One region of the Paenibacillus hubeiensis genome, then DNA from elsewhere that is predicted to be linked to it. Evidence: predicted binding sites of a transcription regulator. Region 1 holds the regulator's gene; each other region holds the start of a gene.
The links. The regulator Rex, encoded in region 1, represses fermentation and respiration genes when NADH is low (regulators of the CRP and FNR family bind a similar motif). The targets are predictions, from matches to a motif close to TTGTGAAATATTTCACAA.

Region 1 (3,283 bases):
GCCACACTGTCCGTGGATAAGTCGTTTCAATTCATGATTGACCAGCTTGGCCTGCAGGAAGCCGCGGAGCATGATCGTTTGCTCACGGCGATGCTGCCGTCTCCGTTCCGCTACCGCGATCAGGCGCTGCTGGTGATACCGCGCGATTTCCCGAGCGTGAAAGGGTCGATCGGGGACGCGCATTTCGTGGACATGCTGGTACGATCGTTGGCCGAGACGGCCATCGCTACGCGCGGGCGCATGATGGTGCTGTTTACGTCTTACCGCATGCTGCGCCAAGTGTATGACCCGCTTAAGGAAGCATTGTCCGGAAACGAAATCTCCTTGCTCGGTCAGGGCGTGGACAGCGGCAGCCGGTCCAAGCTCACCCGCAGGTTCCAAGACGCCAAAGCGACGGTGCTTCTCGGGACGAGCAGTTTTTGGGAAGGCGTGGACATACCTGGGGATGCATTGACATGTCTGGCTATTGTCAGGTTACCGTTCCAGCCGCCGAATCATCCGCTCCTGGAAGCCAAAAGTGAATTATTGCAGCAGCAGAAAAAAAACCCGTTCATGAAGCTGTCTGTGCCTCAGGCGGTCATTCGTTTCAAGCAAGGATTCGGAAGGCTGGTTCGCACAGCCAAGGATCGCGGCGTTGTTATCGTATACGATACGCGGGTGATCGAATCATATTACGGAAAATACTTTTTATATTCCTTGCCTGGGCCAAAAATGGAACACATGCTGACCGAGCAAATGGTTCCGCGCATCAGCGAATGGCTCGAACAAGACGTTGAACAAACCTAATTCAGGTAGAAACGACAGAACATTTTTCGGCAATGTTGCGAAACGCCTGCAAAAGGCGGTACACTTGTTGAGATTACATGGCTGCGGGTTGATACGTTAAAGAAGTACATCAAATATAAGGCGGCATCCTTCCTCTAAAATGATTCGAATTAGAGTACACGGCGGGATGCCTCCCTTTTCATCTATTTATCGCGCTTTGGCAAGGAGGAGCAAAAAAAACATGAAATCAGATAAAATTTCGGAAGCCGTCGTGAGGCGGTTGCCGGTATATCTGCGTTATTTGAGTGAATTGCACCAACGTGAGGTAACGACGGTTTCTTCGCAGGAGCTGGGACAGCGCCTGGACCTCAATCCGGCCCAGATCCGCAAGGATTTGGCCTATTTCGGCGATTTTGGCCGCAAGGGCATCGGGTATGACGTATCGTATCTCATTGAGAAAATCCGCCATATCCTGAAGATCGACCAGCAAATCAATGTTGCGTTGGTAGGAGCCGGTAACCTGGGTCATGCCTTGTCCAACTATAATGCTTACTTGAAGGACAACATGAAAATCGTGGCTGTATTCGATGCGTATGAACCCAAGATCGGCACCCAAATCAACAGCTTGAAAGTGCAAGCGATGAATGAGCTGACGGAATCGGTCAGAAACCTTAATATTCGCATCGGCATCATCACCGTCCCCGATACCGAAGCGCAGAATGTGGCCGACCGGTTGATCGAATCCGGGATCGAAGCCATCCTGAATTTTGCGCCAACCATCTTGAAAACCCCGCCGCATGTTCGTATTCATAATGCGGACTTTACGACGGATTTGCTAAGCCTTGCGTATTATTTGGAAAATGGAAAGGACGACGAGCAGGATGACGACAAATAAATGGGTTATACACAACGGCAAATTCGCCGTAAACAAAGGTTTGGAATGGAACGTGGTTCAAGGATACATGGTGGTGGAAGACGACAAAATTCAGTATATCGGCGAATCCTTGCCGGCAGAAGATGAAAGCCTGCCGAAAGTGGACGGAAAAGGATTGCTCTTTCTGCCAGGTTTGATCAATACGCACGGACATGCCGCCATGTCGCTGCTGAGAGGCCACGGGGATGATCTGGCGCTGCAGGTATGGCTGCAGGAGAAAATGTGGCCGATGGAGGCGAAAATGACGTCTGAGGACGTTTATTGGGGGGCGTCCTTGTCGGTGCTTGAGATGCTCAAAGGAGGAACGACGGCTTTTTTGGACATGTATGATCACATGGATCAGGTTGCCAAAGTCGTGGAGCAATCCGGCATTCGTGCAGCGCTCGCTCGCGGCGTCATCGGTCTTTGCTCCGAAGAGGAACAGAAGCACAAGCTCGGCGAAGCGGCTGCGTTTGCCCGCGACTGGAACGGGAAGGCAAATGGACGGATTACTGCCGTAATGTCTCCGCATGCGCCTTATACGTGCCCTCCGGATTACATAGAAAAGTTTGTGCAGGTTGCCCATGATCTGAATTTGCCGCTTCATACCCATATGTCCGAAACGCTGCGCGAAGTGGAACAGAACGTGACCGATTACGGTCTGCGTCCTGTAGCGCACTTGGAGAAGCTTGGCTTTTTCTCGCGGCCTTGCCTCGTGGCTCATGCCGTGCATTTAAACGATGAGGAAATCGAGATTTTGGCTCGCCATAACGTTGCAGTATCTCATAATCCGGGCAGCAATCTGAAGCTGGCTTCCGGCATTGCGCGAGTTCCTGAGCTGCTGAAAGCGGGCGTGACCGTTTCTTTGGGAACAGACGGACCGGCGAGCAATAACAATTTGGACATGTTTGAAGAGATGCGTCTGGCGGCATTGATTCATAAAGGCGTGTCCGGTGATCCGACTGCGGTTCCGGCCGGCGAAGCGCTTCTGCTTGGAACGGCATACGGAGCACGCTCGATTTTCCTCGACAATACCGGCTTGCTTGAAGCGGGAATGAAGGCGGATTTCATCGGGGTCAACATAGACCAGCCTCATCTGTACCCGCATACCGATCTGATTTCCCATGCCATTTATTCGGCGTCGGCCAAAGACGTGGAGCATGTGTGGGTAGATGGCAAACAAGTGGTGAAACATGGCGAGTGCCTGACGATGGACGAGGAACGCATTTTGCGTGAAGCTCAATCGGCGTTTGAGGGCCTGCTCGCCCGTTAATTTCTCATGGGCGCAGCCTCATCAGGGAAAGGGAGTTCGGCTTTTGAAGAAAAAGAAAAAGAAAAAGTGGATATGGATATCGCTGCTGATCCTGATCGTGGCGTTGATTGTATTGCAGCGCTATTACGTCTATGTGACCAAGGACCAGCGCAATCAGGAGGCGCTCGCCCTGCAGGCCGCCCAGCAGCAGCTGGAGCTGACGTCCTACGATAATTTTCAAAAATTCGTATGGGGACAGAAAGAGGGCGAAGACAGCATCTATTGGACGCTGAGCGGCACCAATAAGGATAACCAGGACGTCATTGTGTGGGTCAAGTTCGACGAGACGGGGA
Region 2 (3,283 bases), on a different contig from region 1:
TGACGTCCGCGTGCTCCGTATCTTCCGGCAATGTGCCGCGATTGGCACCCATCGTATATTTCCAGCCCGTATTGCCTGCCGCATTGCAGATCGTTTGCTCCAGCACGCTGGCACCCAAAGCGTTGAAAAAACGTTTGTCCATGCCGTCCACGCCGAGAATGCCCATGTTGCCGTAGAAATTGTAGGGCAAAATGCATTCCGGTCCGTACGTCTCGGACAACGCGCGGAACCGGGTCGTGATCTCGTCGATCGCTTCGTCCCAGCTGATGCGTTCGAACCGCCCCTCTCCCTTGGCGCCGACACGTCTGAGCGGATACTGCAGCCGTTCCGGATGATAGACTCGCTCCGTCATGTTTCTGACCTTGTTGCAGATGGCGCCTTTGGTGATGGGATGATCGGGATTGCCCGTTACCTTCACGATTTTTCCGTTCTCCTTATGTAGCAGCAGGCCGCACGTATCCGGGCAATCAAGCGGGCAAACCGCCGGAAATACGCCATTGTCCTGATCGATCATGTCCTTTCTCCTCCTCCTGCAAAATGCTATTGCTATATCATATCGCCAATTCGACTTTTTGCGCAAAAAAATTTGCTTTGCCTGATTCACCTAAAGATGGCGCGGGTACAATATAAGCAAGGCATCAGGTTAGTGTTTCCCCACTTCCTCCTTATGCCATATCATGGACCACTCCCGAAATTCGCCATGGACAGGTTTCGTTCCCCCGAACCTCTTCATGGCGAATTTACTTTTCTGCGGTTTACATTTTTAAAATGATAAAAAAACAAGTGCAGGCATCCCTGCACTTGTTTCGTTATAAGTATGAAACGGTCCTCTTCGCGTTATAACCTCTCGCGGCTTACGAACCTTACACACCTTATTCGGGTTGATTTGGCCGTCTTGCATCGGTAACGAACCTCTGACACGTTATTGTTAGCGTAACGCCAACCGATTCCTCTATTTCGGGAAAATAGCGTGCGTAGGATTCGTTAGCGCTGAACAACGCCGAAATGAGCCATTATAAGATGCCTCAGGTTCGTTACGCGTCGGATCACGTTGGATTCCTCCATCGCTGGCATTATGCCTGCTTGCTCCATACCGCTCTTGTCTCCGCCTTCGGCTGCGCCCCTTCCGCTGCGGCCGCCTCCGGTTTGGCTGTGCGCATATACGCCAGGTAGTACGCCCCCGCCACAAAGAGCGCGCCTCCCGTCAGATTCCCCAACCATACGGGCACAACATTCATAAAAAACTCGCCCCACGAATAGTGCCCTTCGAAGATGGCCGCCGGAATCAGGAACATGTTGGCCACAACGTGCTGGAAGCCGATGGCCACGAAAGCCATCGTCGGAAACCAGATGCCCAGCACCTTGCCGCTCATCGTGTCGGCTGCATAGGACAACCATACCGCCATCGCCACCAGCCAGTTGCAGCCGATGCCGGAGATGAAGGCCTGCAGGAAACCGTCATGCAGCTTATGCCCCGCCATATCGACCAATTTGGTCAAGTATGCTCCGTCGCCGGTCAATCCCAGTACGTGGCCGAAGAAATACGCAACGAACAGCGCACCCAACAAATTGCCGAGCGTCACCAGCAGCAGGTTTTTGAACATGCTGCCTGGCGTAATTTTGCGTGTCACTGCCGCCAGCGGTACGGCCATCATGTTGCCTGTCAGCAGCTCGCCGCCCCCGACCAAAACCATGATCAGCCCCACCGGGAACACTGCGGCCCCGATAAAATTGGCGATGCTTCCCCACTCCGCCGGAGCAGAGGCAATGACCCGAATATCCAGCAAAAAGCCGAGCGCGATAAACGCTCCGGCCAGAAAACCGAGCACCAACACGGTGGATACCGGACTTTGCGCTTTTTTCATCCCGGTCTGCGCCGTATATTGTGCAACCTCAAGAGGTGTTTTTGCCGCCATAACGCATCCTCCTCTTACTGTGTGATGAATCGCCCTGACAAAGGTCTTTTCTCTTCACCGTTCAACTTCATGTTTTCATTGTATCTCGCCAGGCGGCAAAACTTTGTGCAAATAATCACAATGCCCGTATTAGCGATAATGTTGAACATGTTCCTTTCCATAAAAATGCGGTAAGATGAAGAGAAACCTTACTGGAGAGGGGCTTTGTCATATTGGATTTACGAAAAGGAGCATGGGCTGCGCTTATTCTTGTCCTTAGCATTTTGCCTGGATGCATTCTTCACTTGAACAAAGTTCAGCCTTCTCTTGCACAACAGCATCTAAACGCGTTCGAAGAGATGATCCACTCTATGGATGACGGGGAATATGCGCTGAACGCAATCATTCCGTTTGACTGGGATGCCATGTATTCATTTTCTCCCTATACCTCCAAAGAAGAAATCACTTCGGCCATCGGCTTCGAAAGCGATCACGTTTATGAATCAGACGATGAAGCGATCCAACAGATCATTTTCGTGAAAGACCGGGAAATCGTCTGTTCCCTCTATGGCTCTGTGGTCAAAATGGGTTATCAATTTCATTTTCAGAGCTATGACGAGTATTATCGTGAAGTGAAAAAGAGTGAGAACTTTAGCGTGACTGTTCTGCGTGAAGAGAATTTCATACATTTGAAGTTAAGTGGCAGATCGCCGCAGCATGCGGACAACCTGTAATCACCAAAAAAACAGCAGGCTGACGGATCTCCGCCAACCTGCTGCTGTTTAAATATCGACTTTACATATATAAAGAGTTAAACCATTGCCGGTGCTTTCACTTCCACAGGGGGCAGAGCTTGGAGTCCCGCCGAGTTCAGGAAGTTCCACGGTTTGTTGTAATGCGGTTGGAAGAAGAAGTCGATGAACGCCAGCTCATCCACCGTCATGTTGTTCTGGATGCAAACCGAGATCGTATTGATCGACTGGGTCAGATCCGCCTGCGACATCACCTGCGCCCCGACGATGCGGCGTGTAGCTTGTTCATACACCACCTTGAGCAGCAGTTTCTCGGCAGTCGGCATGAACTCCGGACGATAGCTGTCTTCCAGGATTACCGCTTCGACAACCAAACCTTCATCGGCTGCCGATGTTTCGGTAAGTCCCGTACCGGCAATGTTTTGCTCATAAATTTTGATGCCCGATGTGCCTTGGGTTCCGAGGTAAGGCGTTGTCGGACGAACAAGGTTGCGTGCCACGAGCGTACCCATGCGCACCGCGTTGGTCGCAAGCGGAATGTAGGCTGCTTTACCTGTCGGATTGTAGTGGATCGCGCAGCTGTCGCCTGCGGCGAAAACGTCTTTGTGGCTGGTTTGCATGTATTTGTTCACGATG
Region 3 (3,283 bases), 180 kb from region 1:
GTCCGTAATGATGGCAACGCGGGTGATGTCCGGCATTTTGGCGAGATATTGCGTTGCGCCTTTTTCGAAATAGACTTTGTTCGGCACTTTGAACCATTGCATATTCACGGTACGGCGAGCCACCCTTTTCACGTTGATTAAGTTGACGGCAGATACGTTCGACGACGTCGAGTTGCGTCCATACGAGCCGCAGCCCAGCGTCAGGGACGGAATGTTCGTATTGTAAATATCGCCGATCGCCCCATGCGTGGATGGCGAGTTGACCAGAATCCGGCCTGTTTGCAAACGATCCGCAAATTTGGTGATGACATCTTCATTGTTCGAATGGATCACCGAGGAGTGGCCCATGCCGCCAAAAGCAACCACTTCCGCTGCGCGCTCAATGCCTTCGGCTGCGTTTTTCACTTTGTAGCAAGCCAGCACCGGGCTCAGTTTTTCGGCCGACAGCGGGTATTTCGTGCCTACGCCTTCGATTTCGGCAACGAGGATTTTGGTGCCTGCCGGAACGTCAATGCCGCACAGTTCGGCGATTTTGACGGCGGATTGGCCTACGATCGCCGGATTGACCGCACATTTATCGACATTGATCACGCCTGGCGTCAACTTTGCCAGCTCTTCTTTGTTCACAAAGTAACAGCCGCTGGCGATCATTTTCTTTTTCACCTGGTCGAAAATCGCTTCTTCGATGATGACGGCTTGCTCGGATGCGCAGATCATGCCGTTGTCGAACGATTTGGACAGAATCAGGTCGGTCACCGCCTGGTTGATGTCCGCGCTTTTCTCAATGAAGCAAGGAACGTTACCTGGTCCGACACCCAGTGCCGGTTTACCACAGCTGTATGCGGCCCGTACCATGCCTGATCCGCCTGTGGCCAGAATAAGCGCTACGTCAGGGTGATTCATCAGGGCATTGGTCCGATCCATGGAAGGATCGTCGATCCATTGGATGCAATCGGCCGGAGCACCATGCTTCACTGCTGCTTCAAGCAGGATTTTGGCAGCTTCACGGCTGCAGTTTTGTGCGGACGGATGGAATCCAAAGATGATCGGGTTGCGCGTTTTGATGGAGATCAGCGCTTTGAACATCGTGGTGGACGTTGGATTCGTAACCGGTGTGATCCCCATAATGATGCCCACCGGTTCGGCAATTTTCTGGAAGCTGTCGAATTCGTTGTCTTCGATCACGCCTACCGTTTTGTCGTATTTAATGCTGTGATAAATATATTCCGTGGCAAAAATGTTTTTAGTGATTTTATCCTCATACACGCCTCGACCTGTTTCTTCGACGGCCATTTTGGCAAGCATCATGTGTTTGTCGAGTCCTGCGAGTGCCATGGCCTGCACGATCCGGTCGATCTGCTCCTGATCCATGGACATGAACGCTGCGTGTGCCTTGTTTGCTTTGTCAATCAACGTTTGGATATACTGGCCTGCTGTCGGTTCTTTTACTGGGGCGACTTCGTTCTTTACAGCCATCTCCCTCATCCTCCTAAAGGTTCGTATTGTTTGTCTCTCTGCTTACGATCACATCGTACCATGGCGAATTCGGTCGGTATGTGATTTTTTTCACAAAGTATAACAAATTTAATTTATGTTTTGGAGCATCGCTCCACTCCCCTTACGGCTCTTCATATTTAAAATGATATTCTGTCATCATCATCCTTTCCTTAGAAAAGTGAATTTAATCACAATGTTTGAAATATTGCCATTTTTGCCTCCTTCCCAGCCCCCGCATTAGGTATATACTGAACTTAAAAATTGAACCACCGCAATTTGTACCGTCCCTCACCGGCCGGATTCACCTGATCAGGACGGCGGCTTGCGGCGAACCACGGCAGCTCATTCACCTACATGAAAGAACGCCGGCGGATACAAAGGGGAGATAGACTTATGAGAGAACCATTGAGTGTACTGGAAGAGCGCGGAAATACAAGCTGTTTCTCGGAAGTGAACTTCAACCATCTGCTCGTAACGATGAAAGAACGCACCTATCCCGAAGGTACCCACCTGTACTGGGAAGGCGATGTCTCCGACAAATTGTATTATCTGAAACGGGGACGCGCCCAGATCACCAAATCTACGGATGAAGGCAAAGAGCTTATCATGTATATGTACCAAGCCGGGGACATGATCGGCCAGGCCGACCCGTTCTTTGGTTCCCGTCATTCCTTCTCGGCCGAAGTGCTGGAGGACAGCGAGATCGGCGTCCTGGAGCACAAAGACCTGGAAATGCTGATCTGCCAGCATTGCGATTTTGCGATTGATTTCATGAAATGGATGGGTATCCATCACCGGTTGACCCAAACCAAATTCCGTGACCTCATGTTGTATGGTAAACCGGGTGCCCTATGCTCCACGTTAATCCGTTTGTCCAATTCGTACGGGGAGCCTCACGGCGAACATGTCATCATTCATAAAAAAATTACCCACACCGACCTGTCCAACATGATCGGTGCCACTCGCGAGAGCGTGAACCGCATGCTTAGCGACCTGCGCAAAAAAGACGCCATCGAATATGAGAACGGCATGATCGTCATCAAGGATCTGCAAATGCTGCAAGGCATCTGCCATTGCGAATTGTGCCCACGGGAAATTTGCCGGATCTAACCCCCAAAAAGCCCAATCCCCCCGCTAGGAGGATTGGGCTTCTATCTGCACGGCTTGTCCATCAGGATGCCGTCAATTCCAGTTTAACCGCATCACGCGGATTCAATTTCATGTCCAGGCCGTTGTCCATCAATTCTTTGTCATTGACCATAATCACCCAGCGTTGATTCATGCGCGGGCTAACGTTTTCCACGGACAAGACGTATTTGTTGTTTTCCGACAATCGAACCACGCCGCTGGATTTCAACACATCGCGCACCGTGCATTCCGGCACGTATACGCCTGCATACTGCCGATTGAGCGATGGCAGAATGTTACCGCCGCTCACCTTGAGCAGGGTTGTCTGATAAGCAACCCCCTCATTAGAGCTGTCGGCGGCTTTGACATAGATGACCACTTCGTCCTTGGCATGCAGCTCCATATCCCAATGCTCGGGGTCGACGTCCTCTCCATTCAGTTTTACGGCCCAGCTCAGCGAGGCATCCAGCGATACTTCTCCAACCGATTGGATTCGTTTGCCGTCCGCCGTGAAATCGACAAGTCCGCTGTTCAAAAGCGCTTTTTTAAGCGTCATTCCTTCGCTGAAATCCCTTTTGATCGATTTGGTTGCATCCGGCAGGAACGTGCTGCCATCCACTGCAACCGTAATCGTATTCGCCGAATCGGCGTCTTTGAC

Region 2: the regulator Rex is predicted to act here: its motif matches at 2,020-2,037, upstream of RSX24_RS22885 (formate/nitrite transporter family protein).
Region 3: the regulator Rex is predicted to act here: its motif matches at 1,555-1,572, upstream of adhE (bifunctional acetaldehyde-CoA/alcohol dehydrogenase).

What each region holds. Positions count from the first base shown of each region.
Region 1 covers NZ_JAVYAE020000004.1:123,749-127,031, reverse strand. The annotation lists gene dinG (ATP-dependent DNA helicase DinG) at 1-786, shown strand, start outside; gene RSX24_RS13820 (redox-sensing transcriptional repressor Rex) at 953-1,660, shown strand; gene RSX24_RS13815 (amidohydrolase) at 1,647-2,951, shown strand; gene RSX24_RS13810 (cell wall elongation regulator TseB-like domain-containing protein) at 2,995-3,283, shown strand, end outside.
Region 2 covers NZ_JAVYAE020000010.1:195,372-198,654, reverse strand. The annotation lists gene RSX24_RS22890 (molybdopterin-containing oxidoreductase family protein) at 1-514, opposite strand, end outside; gene RSX24_RS22885 (formate/nitrite transporter family protein) at 1,074-1,916, opposite strand; gene RSX24_RS22880 (hypothetical protein) at 2,129-2,629, shown strand; gene RSX24_RS22875 (FAD-dependent oxidoreductase) at 2,707-3,283, opposite strand, start outside.
Region 3 covers NZ_JAVYAE020000004.1:304,432-307,714, forward strand. The annotation lists gene adhE (bifunctional acetaldehyde-CoA/alcohol dehydrogenase) at 1-1,476, opposite strand, end outside; gene RSX24_RS14730 (Crp/Fnr family transcriptional regulator) at 1,891-2,607, shown strand; gene RSX24_RS14735 (hypothetical protein) at 2,669-3,283, opposite strand, start outside.